2 regions of the Salibacterium sp. K-3 genome follow, and region 2 is predicted to be linked to the other one. Evidence: riboswitches for the same ligand, from Rfam matches in the RefSeq annotation. Region 2 holds a riboswitch; the other holds the start of a gene.

Region 1 (9,363 bases), on a different contig from region 2:
GGGGGGAGCCTAGATGAAGGATGTCGTGATCGTGGATGCGCTCCGTACACCGATTGGAAGATACAAGGGCGCGCTGAAAGATATCCGTCCGGACGACCTCGGCGCCGTCGTTATCCGGGCCCTGCTGGAACGCAATCCGGCCCTTCCCCCGGAAGCGGTCGGGGATGTGATCTTCGGCAACGCCAACGGCGCTGGCGAGGAGAACCGGAATGTCGCCCGCATGTCCCTGCTTCTCGCCGGTCTTCCGCAGACGGTGACGGGGACGACGATCAACCGCCTGTGCGGGTCCAGCCTCGATGCGGTGAGCATGGCCGCCCGCGCGATTATGACGGGGGAAGAAGATATCATCATTGCCGGTGGCACCGAAAGCATGACGCGCGCCCCGTATGTCATGAAAAAGCCGGAAAAGGAGTTCCCGAGAGGGAACATGGAACTGTATGACACGACGATCGGATGGCGTTTTCCGAACCCGTCCCTGGAAGAAGCGTACGGGACGGCTTCCATGCCGGAGACCGGCGAGAATGTAGCCCGGAAGTATGATGTCTCCCGAAACGACCAGGACGCGTTCGCGTTTGAAAGCCAGCAGCGCGCCAGACAGGCGGTGGAATCAGGAAGAATGGAGGATGAAGTCATTCCCGTTACAGGGACGGACAAAAAGGGTAAAGAAACGATAGTCAGCCGGGATGAACATCCGCGCCCGGATACGACGATGGCCAAACTGAGCAGCCTGCCGCCGCTGTTTCCGGACGGGACCATTACCGCCGGCAATGCCTCCGGGGTGAATGACGGAGCTGCCGCTCTCCTTCTGATGAGCCGGGAGCGTGCCGAATCCCTGGGCTTACAGCCGCTCGCCTCCTTTCAGGCATCGGCGACGGCCGGGGTGGAACCAGCGGTGATGGGCGTCGCCCCGATTGATGCGACCCGAAAGGTGCTGGCCAAAACGAAGCTGCGTCCTCAGGATCTCGATCTCGTGGAGCTGAATGAAGCGTTTGCCTCGCAGGCGCTGGCCTGTATCCGGGAATTGGGCCTGGATCATAAACGCGTCAACGTGAACGGAGGGGCAATCGCCTTCGGCCACCCGCTCGGTGCAAGCGGCGCCAAGATCCTCACCGGGTTGATTCATGAGATGACAAAGACCGGAGCAGAGCGCGGTCTGGCGACGATGTGTATCGGTGTTGGGCAGGGAATTTCAGTTGTTGTAAAAAGGGAACGGTATTAATAGACCGGCCTGACGACAGGAGGAATACGATGTCGGATAAAAATGTCAGACTTATCGACCCCGGGAAGCTGGAGACAAGGGAAATGTATAAACTGCTTATCGGTGCTGTCGTCCCAAGACCCATCGCATGGATATCCACTCAGGATAAACATGGTACACGAAACCTTGCCCCGTTCAGTTTTTTCACGGTGGCAAGCCCTTCCCCGCCGACCCTTGCAGTATCGATCGCCACACCACCGGCTCCTAAAGAAAGAAAAGATACGCTGGCTAATATCCGCAATATCGGGGAATATGTAGTAAATGTTGTACCGGAATCACTTGGTAAAAATATGCAGATATCGTCAGAGCCGTTTGCCGAAGGAGAAGATGAATTTCAGAAAGCCTCGTTGACTCCGTATCCCTCCAATCTGATTCTGCCGCCAAGGGTGGAAGAATCCCCTATTTCATTTGAGCTTCAGCTGGATCAGATTCTTGAGATTGGAACAAATGCACTCGTTCTCGGAACGGTGGTACAGGTTCACGTGGAAGAATCGGTCTATCTCGATTCATATAAAACCGATATTGAAAAATGGAAGCCGCTCGCAAGACTGGCGGGAGACTATGCGTCCATATCGAGCCCATATCCTATTTTCAGTAATGAATCCGAGTAAAAGGGGGAGAGTATGCATGGAATCATTCCTCTATGAAGCACAGCCGGAGCGTGTTGTGTTCGGAAGCGGAAAAATAAAGGAAGCAGCAGAAGAAATATGTGAATGGGGCGTATCCCGCGTACTGATTGTCTGTACCAAAGGACGGTTCGAAGCGGCTGAAGTCATTCAGGAACAGCTTGGGGGCAAAAGCGCAGGAATTCATGCTTCAGCAGAGCAGCATGTTCCGGAACAAAATGTTTCTGAAATACTGCGGGTCATACAGCAGAGTGGGGCGGATGCGATAATTGCGATAGGAGGAGGATCTGCTGTAGGACTGGCAAAAGCAGCGGCATTGGATACGCACCTGCCGATCCTGGCTGTGCCGACGACGTATTCCGGATCGGAAATGACATCTGTATGGGGGATCACGTATAGAGAGGGTAAAAGAACCGGCAGAAACCCGGTGGTCAAGCCGAAAACGGTAATTTATGATCCGGAACTGACCTTGACGATGCCCTCGTATTTATCATTGACAAGCGGCATAAATTCGATGGCACACTGCTTTGAAGCGTTATACGCATCAAAGCGTAACCCTGTAACTTCGATTATGGCGGAAGAGGGGATCCGTGCATTATTTCACAGTTTGCAAAAGATCACTGCAGTGCCCGGGGACAGAGAGGCACGCTCTAATGCTTTATACGGCAGCTGGCTCGCCGGAGAAGCTTTAAATATGGCGGATATGGGCCTCCATCATAAGCTGTGTCATGCACTCGGCGGTAATGCAGGGCTTCCGCACGCGGATACACACACCGTCATTCTGCCGTATGTTATCGCTTATAATGCTGCAGGTATTCCTGAAACGATGGCACGGGCAGCCACAGCATTGGGGCTGAAGCAGGGAGAAGTCCCGGAGCAGCTGTTCCGGCTTATTGAAAGTGGAAACGGCCCGGGATCCCTGGCGGAACTCGGGATGAAAGAGAAACATATAGAAGCGGCAGCAGAAGAGGTCATACAGCAGTCGTTTATGAACCCGTGTCCGGTGACGAAGAAGGACTTGACCAGGTTGTTGAAACAGGCCTGGGAGGGAAAACGTGAGTTGTAGCAGAAGGAACCCCCCCTCCTTTCTGAATTCTCCACCTCTATACATGAATGCTCCCGGCTTCAGGCGGAGTCGGGAGCATTCATATAAAAATGATTACGGGGATTTTTTTAAATCAGAAGCAGCCGACTGCTGTGCCCCCGTTTTCAGAGAAGCTCGTTCGTCTGCCAGCTGCTCGTGCCGGATCCTGCCGAATTCGTGCATTTTCTGCTTTCTGCCGCGGTAAGCAGCCAACAGTTTCGCCGGTGCATTGAAAGTTTGTCTGCTCATTCCGGCGATACGCCGTCGGGTATTTCCGCCATCCTGAGGAGCTGTTAGAAGGAGAGCAGTAAAAGCGGAAACGAAGCCGGCAGCTGCACCTTTCCATCCAGCCCGTTTATTCATGACGTTTCATCACTTTCTTTTAAATTTTTGAGTGCCTTCCGTTTCTGAAATAGATAATAAGCTAAAGCCGCACCGCCATACAGCCCTCCTAAATCCCTGTTATCTGCCTGTTCTTTAGCCTCATCCGTATTTTTTTTCATAGAGGCTGTCACATCAACGAGAGAAGAGGACAACTTTCTCGAGGCTTCGCCGGCATCACCGAGAATATAAAACAGCGGGTTCAGCGTACGCATTTTTTCGTTTAAATCAAGGAGGGTCTCATTGCTGTTATGAATAACCACTCCTGTTTCTTTCATCACGTCATCCAGCTGATCCGGAAGTTTTTCCACGGTTTTACTGACGCCCCCGAGGACGTTTGTAAGATTGTGCAGTGCACGGATTAGAAAAATGACGAGAACAGCAAATGCAATGGCAATAATAAGTATACTGATTCCTACTAGATCCAATATTATCCCTCCTGTGAATGCTTTTCCTATTTTATCATGAATCTGTCCCGGTATGTTTATGATTCCCGTTGATTTTCGACAACATCCAGCAGATTTCCGATGTATTCGCCGATAACCGGCATCGTTTCAAATTGGGCGAGAATGAAAAATAAAATGGCAATAAAGAGTGCCGTGCCGACGGTTAAACCCACCCCGCGGGCCACTCCTGCTATCACATTCGTTTTAATGACTTCGGAGGTTTTTGTATAATGATAGGCAAGATCCTTCATTCTGGAATTCGTTGTGATTTTCTCCAGTTTGTCGACCAGCTGCTCCAGTTTTTTCATTTCCTCTTTATCAGGCGGTTCTCTCCGCTTTTCGAGCCGTATGTTTTTCCTCTCCTGCTTTTCAGGCATACCCATCCCCTTCATTCTTTCGACGAGATTTTCTTTTTTTCTCTACCCTTTCCCGGCCTTCGGTAAACGCGGCATAAGCAAAGCGTAAGCGCAGAAGCTGGATCTCAGGTAAACATTCCCAACTACTAAAAAACTCCGGAAGAAGCTCCGGAGAAAAACCAATTACGTTGTTATTTCTGCAAAAATCCGGTTGTAAGCCTCGGCGGAATCCATATCTTTTTCTGTAATTCCGCCTTGATCATGGGTGGAAAGCCTGACGGTAATGGTGGTATAGTCAATCGTTACATGGGGATGATGCTGTACATCTTCGGCGTAAGCTGCCATTTTGTCGACAAAAGATATACCTGTCAGAAATTCCTTGAAAGAAAAAGTACGTTCAATGGTTTTTGCATCGGAACGCTCCCAGCCGTCCAATTCATTCAGTCTGCGTTCAATGGTTTCATTATCCAACGTACTCATATGGACCACCCTCCTTTAATTAGTCACAACATATCTATACCCCTTAAGGCCGACCCTTAAACCTGTAGGTGCGATGCACAGGAAACGTGCGTAAGGAACGCACAAATAGGGTATCCTTTTTATAGAAGAAAGGAGTATAGGATATGCGGACACGTGATGGATACGCCGAAAATGAATACGGGCGTCTGGAAGAAGTCCTGATGTGCAGACCGGAAAAGATGCGGATCGTAAAACCGATCAATGACACGCAGAAGCGGTATCATAACGAGAATATTGATCAACAGAAAGCGGAGGCGCAGCACCGGGAATTGAGAGAAGTGCTGCAAAACCATAATATTCATGTGCATCTGCTCCCGCCGGAAGAGGAAATGCCGGAACAGGTTTTTACGAGAGATCTTGGATTTACATCGGATAAGGGTATTTTCATCGGTAAAATGAATGAAGACGTAAGGGAACCGGAAACGACAAGTGTGAAAAAATGGATGGACGAAAACGGCTGGCGTTATCAGGAAATAAAAGCGGGAGCCCTGGAAGGCGGAGACATTATTATGGACGGTTCTCTTCTATTTGCGGCGGAGAGCGGCCGTACGACGATATCGGCCGTGGAAGAACTGAAAACGTTATTTCCCGATAAAAAAATCGTTCATCTTCCGTTGGAAGAGCAGCATCTGCACCTGGACTGTGTATTTAATATTATTTCTCCGGGTACGGCCATTATCTATGAACCTGCCTTCTCAAAACGGGCTCTGCGGGAAATAAAGATGCATTACCGGACCATTGTTGCAGGGGAGGAAGAGCAGTTTCAGCTTGCAGTGAATGTGTTGGGGATCGGCAGTAATAAGGTCATCGCTCTCCCGGAAAATAAAAGGCTGAATCAAGTGTTGAAAAATTGGGGATTTCGCATTATCGAAGTTGATTTCTCGGAGATTATTAAATCCGGCGGAGCCTTCCGTTGCGTTACATTTCCTTTAAAACGGCAATTTTCGGAATGACGAAAGGCAGGCGGGAAATGTCGTATGGTGCAGCCTGGTGTTATTTCCCCGCAGCAATTCACGGAATGTAACACCATGTTATGTCTAAGATTGTCAAATAATAAGGGAAAAGATATAATTAAAATAAGTCTAAGTACTCATTATCGAGAAAGGCAAATCCGTTGAAAAACGGAGACGCAAAGCCACGGGCCTAAAGCATTTATGCCAGGGCAGCCGGGCTGCCATTCATCCTCTTCATGTTTATTTTACATCAATGGCAGCTCCAGTGTGTGGCAGCCTTTCTTTCTTCAGACCTTACATTAAGGGAGAAAGAGGGTGTTTTGTTATACCTGCATTCCTTTCAAATCATATCCAGTCTCATCCCTGTACAAAATCGTCCCTGCGACCTCCGGTGAAGTTAAGTGCTGCCACACTGCAGAGGCTTCATTCCCTGGATCCGCTGCTGCGGGAACCGGTATTTATTACTGATGATGTCAGCCGGGTTACAGATATTCTATTCCGGACCCTTGAAACATCCCGGATGTGCAGCAATGTGAAACGGGATGCTGTCGTTCTGTCGGCGCAGGAATTGATGACTAATGCACTGAAGTATGCGGGAAATGGACTGTTATCCATGTATTATAACCATAAACGGCTTTTTCTTCTAATGGAGGATCAAGGCCCCGGACTCGAACCTTCGATTCTCATGGAAGCAGTGTATTTCCCTGGAAGGGCAGGGCCGCATACGATAGGCGGAGGACTTCACCGCATATATGTGGCTTCAGATAAAACAGTTTATTACAGTGATGACAATCTCACAGCTGTTGCCGCTGTTTTTTCGACATGATAAAGGCATTCCGTTCCATTCTGTCAAGGGTGCCTGAAGACAGGAGGTGACCGTTTGTAACCGGCGAACAACAAATAGTCGCCGCCTTCCGCTTCTGCCTTGGTTACATTTTCTTTCTCACAGGAAAAGGGCTGTACTTTCTGATACAGCCCCGATCTTTTCTCTCTAAAAAAAAACACTTGTAATAAGGCTTGATGATACGTAAAATATAAGTGGAAAACTTGTGCTTACGTTACAAAAGCAGTTTTCTATTGGTTACATACAGACTGACTAGTCGGTCTTTTCAGAGTCTGGAAGCAATGGAGAGTAGGTGCTCAAATGTTTAAAAGAGTATTGATTGCAAATCGTGGAGAGATAGCGGTAAGAGTAATACGCGCCTGCAGGGAACTTGATATTGAAACCGTCGCTGTTCACTCAGATGCCGATCGGGAAGCCCTGCATGTACTGATGGCTGATGAAGCATATTGTATCGGTCCAAGGTCTTCCGCGGAAAGTTATTTAAACAAAACAAACCTGATCGCAACAGCTTTAAAAACAGGAGCGGATGCCGTGCATCCAGGATACGGCTTTTTATCCGAAAATGCGGAGTTCGCCGAGATTTGTGCCGATCATAATCTGACATTTATCGGACCCTCGGCTGAAGCCATTAGTAAAATGGGGGCAAAAGCCGTTGCCCGGGAAACAATGAAAGACGCCGGTGTTCCGATTGTACCCGGTACGGACGGCATTATTGAGAACGAAGAGGAAGCACTGGATACAGCAGAGGATATCGGTTACCCGGTTATTGTGAAGGCAACTGCCGGCGGCGGCGGGAAAGGGATGAGAATTGCCCGCGACCCGGAAGACCTGCGCCATGCTATTCAGATGGCACAGCAGGAAGCCGCTACAGCATTCGGAGATTCTGGAGTTTACATGGAAAAATTCGTGGAAGAACCGCGGCATGTCGAAATTCAGATTATGGCGGATAAACACGGCAATGTCGTTCATTTCGGAGAACGGGACTGCACCATTCAACGCCGCCATCAAAAACTGGTGGAAGAAGCACCTTCCCCTGCGCTGGATGAAGACACACGGCAGGTAATGGGTCAGGCTGCCGTCAATGCCGCCAAAGCGGTCGATTACTGCGGAGCAGGTACCATCGAATTTTTACTGGATAAACACAAACAGTTTTATTTTATGGAAATGAACACCCGGATTCAGGTAGAACACCCGGTAACCGAAGAAGTGACCGGTATCGATCTCGTCAAAGAACAGATACTGGCTGCTTCAGGACGTTCGCTCAGCTGTACACAGGAAGATATCAAGATAGAAGGATGGGCGCTGGAATGCAGAATTAACGCTGAAAATCCGGGCCGGAATTTTATGCCGTCCCCCGGGAAGATTGATACGTATCTGCCTCCGGGAGGTTTTGGAGTAAGAATAGACAGTGCCGTATATCCAGGCTACACGATTACTCCTCATTATGATTCCATGGTGGCCAAGCTGATTGTGAAAGGATCCACGAGAGATGAAGCGATTAACAGAATGAAACGGGCTTTATCAGAATTTGTGGTGGAGGGTGTGTTTACAACGATACCTTTCCATACCGCTTTAATGGACCATGAGGTATTCCGCAAAGGGGAGTTTACAACAGCTTTTCTGGAAGAGTTTCAGGTTTTGGAATCATCCTCCGACGGATAGAAAGCAGGTGGTATTCGTGCCGGTGAAAACGACAAAACAGCGGATAACCGAAGCGGCTCTTCAATTATTTGAAGAATTTGGATTTCATGCGGTGACCGTCGATAAGATCGTTCAGGAAAGCGGCACTTCCAAAGGCGGTTTTTATCATAATTTCAAATCAAAAGATGAGCTGCTTTATACGATTCATGAATCGTTTATCACGTATATTATTGAAAAAGCCTATCAGGCTCATGCAAGCTGGGATACGCCGGCAGAAAAACTATACGAAACGGTCCATTCGTTTGTACGCATGTTTGAAGTGTACCAGGCCCATGTAACGGTTTTTTATCAGGAAAGTCTGTATTTATCGCCGGATTATTTTGACAGTATAAAAAGGAAGCGTGACCGTTATAAAGATATGATGTTTTCCGTCGTCGAGGATGGGAAAAAACATGGAGATTTCCGCCAGGAACTTCCCGTACCGATCACATCCATGGCAATCTTTGGAATGATAAACTGGACATATAAATGGTATAAAGCGGATGGAGAGTATTCGGTCCGGGAAATAGCCGATATTTATGCCGACTTAATCATGCAGGCTGTATTGACCGAAAATGCCAGAAATAAGCCGGAATACCAGCGGTTTTTTCTGGAACATAAAGTGGTGTAGCATGCGAATTAAACCGAGGACAAGGAGTGTATCGAATGTTTACGATGGACGAAATTAAGGAATTGATCCGGGCGGTGGATGAATCGTCTGTGGGAGAACTGAAAATCCAGGGAGAAACGCAGGAAAAAATTACGATTAAGAAAGAAGGCAGTACGGGTGCAGCAGCCCAGGCGGTTCCTCAGGTACAACCGGTACAACAGGCCCCTGCTCCCACTCCTGCCCCTGCTCCCGCGGCAGAGTCTGCGGAAGAAAGCAGCGGAACGACCCGGAAAGATGACCATCTGAAGGAAATTGTCTCTCCTATGGTCGGCACGTTTTACAGGGCTCCTTCTCCGGAAGCAGATGTATATGTGAAAGAAGGGGACCGGGTGAACGAAGAGAGCGTGGTGTGCATCGTAGAGGCGATGAAATTGATGAATGAACTGGAAGCAGAAACATCCGGAGAAATTGTTGAAATTCTGGTTGATAACGGAGAGTTGATTGAATATGGGCAGCCGCTGTTTTTAGTAAAACCGGATGAATAAAGCAGTATCCCTTTTCGCAGAAAAAGAGACGGAAAAATGATTCCCGTCTCTTTTTCTTTAT
Region 2 (9,363 bases):
CTGAAAATCGCCGGGCTTCGTATGCTCCACGAGAAAGTTCCAGTCTTCATCCAGGCGGCGCTGTACATCCGGACTCTCTGTCACTTTTGCGAGATCAAGAAAGTACGGCACAGCATGAACGACCTGTCCCCACAACTCACGGGGGCGGACACCGGCGTAGGCGGCCGCCGATTGAAACAACGGAACGACGTGCTGCTGATAAAAGGAAAGGAGGCGCATCCGGCGTATGTTGTCATCAAGGGAGTGCCCGCTTTCATTCCAGGAGCAGGTGAATTCAAACACCGGTTCGCCGCCTTCCGGACGTTTCGTTAAAAATACGGTGACATCCTCCGGCGAAGCGTTCAGCATATATCCTTCTGCCAGAGCCCAGTGGACGAACGCAAAGAAACGGCTGTACCGGTTGGCCCAGAACATCACGGTCATATCGGGATCGGGAGCATGAACCGCCGCACCGTATCGTTCCATAAACGGTGCTGTTCCCTCCGGAGACCGCCATTTGGATGCAGAAAACGCCGCTTCACAGGCAGCAGGCGCATTCTCTCTTACAGAAAAAATGTCATAGATTTTAGAACCTGTTTTTTCCGCCGGGGCCGTCGTCATACGATCAGACCCTGGCCAGTGCCGAATCTGCTCCTTGATCCGGAACGGACTCCAGATGGCGGTCCACCAGGTCGTAGGTCATGCAGAGGGGTTTTCCGGTGCGCGGATCAGTGACAACATGGGCATCAATCCCGAATACTTTTCGGAGCACCGGTTTGCTGATGACTTCTGACGGATGTCCGATATGCTTGGCATCACCGTCTCTCATCGCAATAAGATGATCCGAAAAACGGGCGGCATGATTCAAATCGTGGAGCACCATGACGATGGTCCGTTCCTCCTGTTTATTAAGCGACTCGAGAAGTTCCAGCACTTCCAGCTGGTGAGCCATATCAAGATATGTCGTCGGTTCATCGAGCAGCATCACTTCCGTCTCCTGCGCGAGTGCCATTGCTATCCAGGCTCTCTGGCGCTGGCCGCCCGAAAGCGCGTCCAGTGTACGGTCTTTATATTCTATCATTCCGGTATCGACAATCGCCTTTTCCACCGCTTCTTTGTCCGCTGCTGTCATTCTGCCGGCTCCGCGACGGTGCGGATAGCGTCCGAACGAGACGAGCTGGGACACGGTAAGGGTCTGCGGAATATCAGGGGACTGCGCAAGAATCGCCATTTCCTTGGCAACGTCCTTTGTTTTCATTTCATGAATATTGCGGCCGTTCAGATAGACGGCGCCGCCGGACGGCTTCATAATCCTCGACATGGCTTTCAGGAGTGTCGATTTGCCGCATCCGTTCGGACCGATAATGGAGGTTATGACACCTTCAGGAACCTCAATATTCATATCATCAATGATCGTGTGATCGTTATAGGCGACTGCTATATGTTCGGTAGACAGTTTTGACATGTCTGATACCCCTTTCGATTTCCCGGTAAAAACAAGCTGTCATAACATTGATAATCATTTTCATTAAAAATTATAAAGCCTGATGCGATACTTTGCAAGACGTATTGAAAAATCTTATCATTTGAGTCCCTTCGATCCATATGATATGTTGCAGTCAGCGACAGCGAATGGAGGCTGAAACGATGGAAAAAAAGGAAATCGAAGAAAAAATCCAGCATCTGAAAATGGATTATATCCGCATCCAGGGCGACCTCGATAAGCTCGAGACAGTCGGGGGGAATGCAGCCGGCGCGATCCGTGAACTCGAGCTGATTGAAAATGAAATGAAGGAGCTTCACACAGCTCTTCAAAAAATGTAAAAAAACCGTGGGACATTCCCACGGTTTTTCTGTTACACAGGAAGGGCTCCGATGGTATAGCCCGGGCTGGTATCAAGCAGGTAATAGCCGATAAAGCACACGGCAATAAGAATCAGGGATAAAACAAGCAGCCGCTGAAACAAGGTGGACTCTCCTTCGAATACAGTTTCTCTTCCACTATTGTCTAAAAATACCTTTTCTGTTGTCAATGGAAAAAGAAACAAACGACGAAGGCAGCTGTACCTACGCCCTTACATGAACAAAGAGTCCTTTCCGCCCTTCCTTCCAGATGTTTTCTCCACGGTAATAAAGATACAGAGGTCGTCCAGTCTGCTTCAGTCTGTGTATTTCCGCCCTTACGTAATGAAAAGACGCCTCCCCCCTGTATGTCCCGTCAATATACAATCGACAGCGATTGTTTTTCATATAAAACAATACCACGAGATGTCCAAACAAATAAGTGTAATACGTACCGCCCCGAAGCCTGACCATGATACACCCTCTCTGTTCGTTTTATAGAATATAACAAAAATATATAACGAATAAATCCTGCTGAAAAGGTTTAAAATATGCCAATTAAACCATATATCGAACAAATTCTGTTCTATATAACGTATTTTCTCTTTCGTTCTCCTAATTTCAATTTTTGAAAATTCCTTTTTGTTTTATATAATGAACAAAACGAAGAAATAAGGGAGAAGGGCTTATGCTTGGTCAAAAATTAAAATTATACCGAAGGAAAAAAAGGCTCTCCCTGTCCGAACTTTCCAACCGTACCGGTATTTCCAAATCATATTTAAGTTATATTGAACGAGACGTAAAACAGAACCCCTCTATTGAAGTTTTGAAAAAAATCGCCTCGGTGATGGATATTTCGGTGGAGGAACTGATTGAAGATTCCATGACTGAACTCTACAGCGAAGAACAACTGCTCGATGAAGAGTGGATTCTTCTCGTCCAGGAGGCGATCCGGGAAGGAGTAAGCAAAGAACAGTTCAAGCATTTTCAGGAATATATCAAATATGATAATTGGGCGAAACGGAAAAAAAATGGAGGGAGCTTAAATGGGCAATAAGGAAGAGGGGCAATATCTGGACAAGGAATGGGTGGCTTTGATCGATGAAGCAAAAAATATCGGGCTCTCCCCGGAAGAGGTGCTGGTTTTTCTGGCGGACCAAAACCAGAATGATCATAAGTAGGACAAAGTCAAACGGGCAGCTGCAAAAAAGAGAGGCCGTATCAAGAGTTTAGTAACAGCCAAAAAATGTTTCACTAATATTGGGGCATGCGCTGCAGGCGGGCGCTTTCCGTGAATGGATTGTTCCAGTGCCGGCGATCAATGCAGCCGCCTTCCACTCCTGCCCGGGGTTGAATTCTCTTTGTCACAGAAAAAGAGCTGTTCCTTTTATACAGCTCCTCTCTCTTTGGTATCCGCTTTTTACTGGTTTTTGGACCGCCATTTATTGAATTCAAGAAACTCTTTAAATTGTTCTTTTGTCACTCCGGAATTCATGGCTTCCTGAACAATCGAAAGCCACTCATCATCCAGGTCCTTCTCTTCAAGATCACTTTCGTCTTTCAAGAGAGCATCCACCGGCACATCCAGTACAACGGACACTTTTTCAAGAAATTGCACGGAGGGGTTGGTCTGGATATTTCGTTCCATAGCACTCAGGTAAGATTTCGCGACACCGGCCTGTTCAGCCAGTTCGGTTAACGAAATGTTTTTTTCTTTACGGTACTTTTTCACTCGATCTCCTATCATCGTCATAGCCGGACTCCTTTATCATTACCTGTATGGTTGCATTATAACATATAACGAATAAAAGTTTGTTATATTGAACAACAAAAAGCGTTTGAAATATATGGGATAAAGCAGACCTGCGTTTCAGTACATCATCTTTATTATATACGCTTCGATAATGGAAAAAAAGCCAATCTTAGAAAGATGGCTTTTTTCCTATCAGGATTCCACATGTTGTTTTTCCAGAAAGGATTTTACTTCCTCGACACTCAAGCCGGCAGCTTTGGCTTCTTTTATCAGGATCACCCATTCCTGATCGAGTTTTGCCGGTATCTGCATAAGATTCAACCTCCTAAAGCCTATTGGATTGCCTTAGGCAGTCCAGCCGCCCTGGTCAAGGAAATTGACGACAGGCCTGTAACTTTGCGTCCCTGCCTTTCGACAGAGTTGCCTTTTTCTGAAGGTTGGTAAACGTAAAACCGTTTTACAGGACCGGTTACACTTCGGATTCCGGCACCAAAAACGGTATTTGGGCCGGCTTATTGTCAATGGTTACCGGTGTCTTCATGTACATTTCTCCGTCTGTGTCCGCTTTCATCGGTTCCGGAGTATCCAGCTTCACGTGCCGGGCCTGGTAATGCTTTATATCCGTCTGTTCCAGATCCCAGGCTAATGGATTTTTCGCTGTCAGATATTCCCGTAACAGCGAAGCCCCGCCCTGGCTTACGACAAAGATGTTAAACAAGCCGTCATCGGGAATGATACCCTGAAACGGAAGCTGTGACGCTCCGATGAAATTACCGTTCACAATAAGAACCATAACGGCCTCGTCCGACATTGTTTCGTCATCGAGCGTCAGTTCAAAGGAAAAGGGCTGCGGGTTCGTGAACGTCTGAAGCGCGCTGATGAAATAACTGACCTTTCCAAGCTTGTCCTTCCAGTCCCCGTTAATGTTCTCCGATGTCTGGGCTATCAGTCCAATACCATAAAAATTGGAAAAATAGCGTTCATTCATTTTCCCGATGTCCACATACCTCGTGGTGCCGTTCATGAGACTGGCTGCGGCCCTTTTTATATGCTGCGGAACGGCCAGCGTCCTCGAAAAGTCATTGCATGTACCTCCCGGTAGAATACAGACAGGTGGAGGATCATCCAGTGCCGCCAATCCGTTTATACATTCATGAACCGTACCGTCACCACCCATGACGATAATAACATGATAGGCGTCCCCCCTCTCTTTTAACAATTCTTCAGCATGACTTATATACTGCGTTTTTTGTACAACTAATTGTTCGATGTGGCTGGTTAAAATCCCTGCTGTGAGTTCCATATTTTTTTGAATGAATGACTGCCCTGCATTTCCATTTATCAGCATCAATGCTTTCTCGTACATTCGGTTCATCCTTCAGCTAAGTTATATTGTCTTTAATGTAACTTGATCTTTGGTTTTTGTAAACCAAATCGGGAAGACGAACAGAAAAACACCTCCGTCCCGCTGAAACAGAAACGAAGGTGCCTGATTGTGGAAAACATTCAGAGGCCGTATTTTTTTCTGCAGAACCGTTCCCCCGCGGCAGGATCAAGGGCAGTGAGCGTCCAGTACTGTTCCGGATACTGCTGCTCAAGCATCTGCACGGCGCGGTGCAGCAGGTACTGTTTTTGTTCATTGGTGCCGTGGAAAAACATCCACGCCTCTACTTCTTCACCGTCCGTCCTGTATCCGGTGACGACAGCGTCTCCCGCTTTACATCTGAAGTCTTTCTGCTGAAAGGAAAAGCCGGGGAGCATTTTCAGGCACTCGTCCATAATAACAGGTAACGTAATCACATATTGATAAACGTCTGGAAATTGATCGACAGCTACAAGTTTCCAACGCCTTTTTATCAAACGAAGCAGATCGGCGGATGTGTGAACCTTTCCTTCCGAGAGCTGTTCGAGCAGCATATTGAAATATTCCTGCATGGTGAGTTCGGAGTTTTTCTGGGTGATGTGCTGGATGTATTCCGGTTCCTGGTTCACGGTTATTCCTCCCCCTGGAGCATCGGGCATTTTCTGCACACTTCTTCGCAGTTGGCCAATGTTTTATAGATAGAACACCATGACCGTTTTGCGAAACAGACCGGCACATTCTGTTCTTTTGCTTTCTCCTTCACTTTGTCGGTCATATTGTGATTGATAAAGTCAGTAAGTATTAACACAAGATCTACATCTTCCGGGATATTTTTCTGCACCATTTTCACTTTCCGTCCGCTTACATGAGAAATATCCTGAAAACCCACTTCCTGCAGCCGTTTCGGGATCGAACCGAGCTTGTCCGCCCCTACAATCATTAACGTGTCCACCAGAAAGCACCTCCGACAATAATGATAATCATTCTCAATAAGTCTTACCTGTAGTCTATTGGATTTTTCTTCCGATGTCAATAAGAAAAGCGGAAGCGGCTGGACGCTGCAGCTGGATCTTAAAACATTTTGCATTCCTTCCAACAACAAAAACCCTCCCGGCATGTGGGAGGGTTTTGTCTGTTATTACGTTCATTCGGCGCCTTCCGGATCTTTCTCAACGGGATGCACAGGCGGCGCGAGACTGATAATGGTATCGCCTGCTTCCGGTTTCAATGGAGCTTCACTTGTAAAGAAATCAAATTTTCCGGTCGGCTTTAAGTTGAGAATGGGAAGCGTATCTTCCTGAATATCCTGCAGAAACGACTTATACGTATACTGTTTCGACAGCTTGGTCTGTACAAACTGATACCCTTCTTCGATTTTACGGTTCAGTTCGGCATAGGTCGCGCCTTTCTCAAACAGGATACGGCCGCCGATCCGCATGACAAGATCGTCCGGATGTTCCTTTTCCGGATCATGCCAGCTGAGCTGAAACAGATCATTCCGGCCGATATCCGGTACAAATGTCGTACAGACGAGGGAATTGTACGAATCTCTGTCGGTGGCAGCGATTAATTTCTCGTACGGTGTCAGATCCAGATAATATTCCGTCTGCTCCGACAGAATTTCGCCCCGGTAATAAGGAACCCCTTCGGTCCTCGCGTTAAAAAGCTGTTCGAAGGAAGTGTCTGTAATAAGAACAGGGATTTTCATCGATTTCAGCGTTTTCGCAAGCGCCGTGGTGAACGCACTTCCGCCCACGATGATCACTCCCGGCTTTCCTTCCAGCGACAGCCCCAGTTTCCGGGCAAGCGGTCCAATGGAAAACCCGTGTGCACAAACGGTTGAAAAGACAAGGGCAAATGTCAATGGGGTGACGATCGAAGCACCGGGATAACCTGCCTGCTCCAGCACATTCGCAAAATAGCCGGCAACGGTGAGTGCCACAATACCGCGGGGCGCTATCCAGCCGACGAGCGCTTTTTCCTTTAATGACAACTCCGTGTTAATGGTCGAAATCCATATAGACAACGGCCGCACGATGATCAGCATCAACAGAACATAGGCCATGATCCGCGGATCAAACACCTGGAGCAGAATTTCGCGGTCAAGAGATGCCGTGATCATAATAAAAATGCCGGAAAGAAGCAGCACCGATATATTTTCCTTGAAGTGCCTCATATCACTGAGGGAGGCAATGTGCATATTGGCCATGGTCATCCCCATCGCTGTCACGGCCAGAAGTCCGGTTTCATGCATGACTTCGTCGGCTGCCGAAAAGCAGGCGATCACAACCGTGAATACCATCGGGGATTTCAGAAACTCCGGAACAAATCCTGTTTCAAACATCCAGCCTATCCCCCGGCCGCATGCCCATCCGATCGCAATGGCAAACAGCGATGCCAGAAAGAATAGCAGAAGGGCGCCCGCTGTGACCGTATCAACGGTAAGAAACTGAATAATTTCAAAGGCAAAAACGGCCAGAAGGGCACCAAGCGGGTCGACGACGACCCCTTCCCATTTCAGGATTGCAGCCGGCCTTGCTTTCAATTTAGCCTGCCGGAGAAGCGGCAGAATTACGGTCGGCCCGGTCACAATAAAAAGTCCTCCGATAACGAAGGAGATCGCCCACGACAACCCGGCTATAAAAAAAGCGGTTAATGAACCGAGTATCCAGGCCAAAAGCGCACCCAGCGTAATAATCCGGTAGACCGACTTACCCAATCCGCGTATTTCACGGTAATCCAGATTCAGGCTGCCTTCAAAAAGAATGATGGCCACGGCAACAGATATAATCGGATTGAACAATGAACCGAAATCTTCACTCGGGGTCATAATGCCGAAAATCGGCCCGACGAGAAGACCTGCCACCGACATGACGACAATCGCCGGCATGCGGAAACGCCACGCAAACCACTGTGACCCTATCCCCAATACACCTATCATCATCAAGTGGGACAAAATTGAATCAAACATATCAGGTTCCTCTCTCTCTTCTTCGTGTGACATGAACACAACGCTTTTACCGGCAGAACTCCACTTCTCCCAAGCGCTGCAGATGCATCCGATATGCAGATAGCGGCATGCGCAAAACGTGATGAAAGTTTTATGCTATGAACTGTATACGTGTATGTCATTGTTCGTAAGATGATGCCCGAAACAAAACAATACAACATGATACGGGTTTTTTTCAATCCATTGGCTTTGATTTATAAAAACTTTATAATGGGGACAGAAGAAATGAGGAGGTTTGGTTTGTGGATACAGACTATATACTGAAAAAAACAGATGGATCAGACTGCCATCTGGAAAATAGAATTGCCGGAACACCGGCGTTCGTCATTTTTCTGCGGCACCCCGGCTGACCGTTCTGCAGAGAATTTCTCGCGCAGTTGCGTGAGCACGCGGATGAATTTCAGAACGATCGCGGTGTGAAACTGATCGCCGTGTTTCCGGCTTCTGTCAACCTTCTTTCTTCTTTTGAGGAAGCCTACGGGCCGCACCCGTTTCCTCTGTATGCCGATCCGGAGAAAGAAGCGTTCGAAGGTTTCGGTCATGAAAGCATGAGCAAGTGGAAGCTGCTCGGTAAGGCTGCTCTTGGAACAGTAACCGGTAAGGTCAAAGATATTCTTCCAAAAGAAGAAGAAAAACGAAAAGTTGTCAAAACATCCATGCAGAAATCCGATGTCTTTATCCAGGGAGGATCCTGGCTGTTTGATGGAAATCGAAAACTGCAGTGGAAACATCTTGATGATTCTCCGGAAGATCACGCTTCCATCGAACAGCTGAAGCAGGCTGCCGATACGTACATTACGTAACCCGGCAGCCTGCTGCTTAATACTCGTTAATCTGTTCTTCTATTTTTGTGCCGAGATGACGGCCGGGTTCATCGGCAAAACAACAGATCCGGTCGCCTTCCTGCAGTTCTCTCATCGAGACAGCTGTTCCGTCTTCCTTCAACAGAAAGACGCTCTCAGCGTCCTGCAGGGTGGCCGATACAGGGATGCCGCTGCAGTTCACTTCGACACGCTTCAGTTCCCGCTTTTCCATTTTCACCCGGCCGACGGGCACCTCTTTTGATTCTGCCCCGTTGTAAACGACAAGAGAATCACCTCCGCGCAGTTCTTCCAGATAGCGCGTCGTCCCCCGCTGATAAATGTATTGATGAAGCCCACCCGCATTGATGCGGAATGTCCTCGGCGGATAAGTTTCCGACGACCGGTTTTCTGAGAGAATCAGTAGGTAACCGTGCCCGGTATTTCCCGCCGGTACGCCTTCAGTGGGTGTAAGTATGTCCACAGTATCAATGCATACCCTCGTTCCGGTTCCGACCGGCGTGATCTTTTCCACGACTCCAAATGATAATCGTTCCTGTTCTTCCTGCACCTTGATCTTCCTTTCTGGTCTGCTCCTGCACCTTCACTGTCCGGA

The links. A riboswitch is a leader RNA that binds a small molecule or an ion and turns the genes downstream of it on or off. The one in region 2 is predicted to bind cyclic di-GMP.
Region 1: it holds a riboswitch for cyclic di-GMP, as region 2 does, so the genes downstream of both, ACW9JV_RS06625 (hypothetical protein) here and ACW9JV_RS12500 (anti-repressor SinI family protein) in region 2, are expected to answer to the same signal.

The regions. Positions count from the first base shown of each region.
Region 1 is NZ_JBSVZE010000001.1:1,329,019-1,338,381, forward strand. Features, by position in the region: gene ACW9JV_RS06580 (3-oxoacid CoA-transferase subunit B) at 1-13, shown strand, start outside; gene ACW9JV_RS06585 (acetyl-CoA C-acyltransferase) at 14-1,219, shown strand; gene ACW9JV_RS06590 (flavin reductase family protein) at 1,249-1,869, shown strand; gene ACW9JV_RS06595 (maleylacetate reductase) at 1,886-2,950, shown strand; gene ACW9JV_RS06600 (hypothetical protein) at 3,044-3,331, opposite strand; gene ACW9JV_RS06605 (DUF948 domain-containing protein) at 3,328-3,777, opposite strand; gene ACW9JV_RS06610 (DUF5665 domain-containing protein) at 3,834-4,172, opposite strand; gene ACW9JV_RS06615 (4a-hydroxytetrahydrobiopterin dehydratase) at 4,335-4,631, opposite strand; gene ACW9JV_RS06620 (dimethylarginine dimethylaminohydrolase family protein) at 4,775-5,623, shown strand; cyclic di-GMP riboswitch class I at 5,765-5,849, shown strand; gene ACW9JV_RS06625 (hypothetical protein) at 6,015-6,449, shown strand; gene accC (acetyl-CoA carboxylase biotin carboxylase subunit) at 6,768-8,129, shown strand; gene ACW9JV_RS06635 (TetR/AcrR family transcriptional regulator) at 8,146-8,778, shown strand; gene accB (acetyl-CoA carboxylase biotin carboxyl carrier protein) at 8,814-9,302, shown strand.
Region 2 is NZ_JBSVZE010000002.1:71,478-80,840, forward strand. Features, by position in the region: gene ACW9JV_RS12470 (hypothetical protein) at 1-600, opposite strand, end outside; gene ACW9JV_RS12475 (ABC transporter ATP-binding protein) at 605-1,444, opposite strand; gene ACW9JV_RS12480 (SE1832 family protein) at 1,627-1,803, shown strand; gene ACW9JV_RS12485 (helix-turn-helix domain-containing protein) at 2,510-2,878, shown strand; gene ACW9JV_RS12490 (anti-repressor SinI family protein) at 2,868-3,002, shown strand; gene ACW9JV_RS12495 (helix-turn-helix domain-containing protein) at 3,242-3,568, opposite strand; gene ACW9JV_RS12500 (anti-repressor SinI family protein) at 3,767-3,886, opposite strand; cyclic di-GMP riboswitch class I at 3,920-4,009, opposite strand; gene ACW9JV_RS12505 (diacylglycerol/lipid kinase family protein) at 4,044-4,940, opposite strand; gene ACW9JV_RS12510 (hypothetical protein) at 5,081-5,566, opposite strand; gene ACW9JV_RS12515 (DUF2325 domain-containing protein) at 5,569-6,036, opposite strand; gene ACW9JV_RS12520 (cation:proton antiporter) at 6,082-7,908, opposite strand; partial or broken gene ACW9JV_RS12525 (AhpC/TSA family protein) at 8,310-8,750, shown strand; gene ACW9JV_RS12530 (3-dehydroquinate synthase II) at 8,767-9,318, opposite strand; gene ACW9JV_RS12535 (hypothetical protein) at 9,352-9,363, opposite strand, start outside.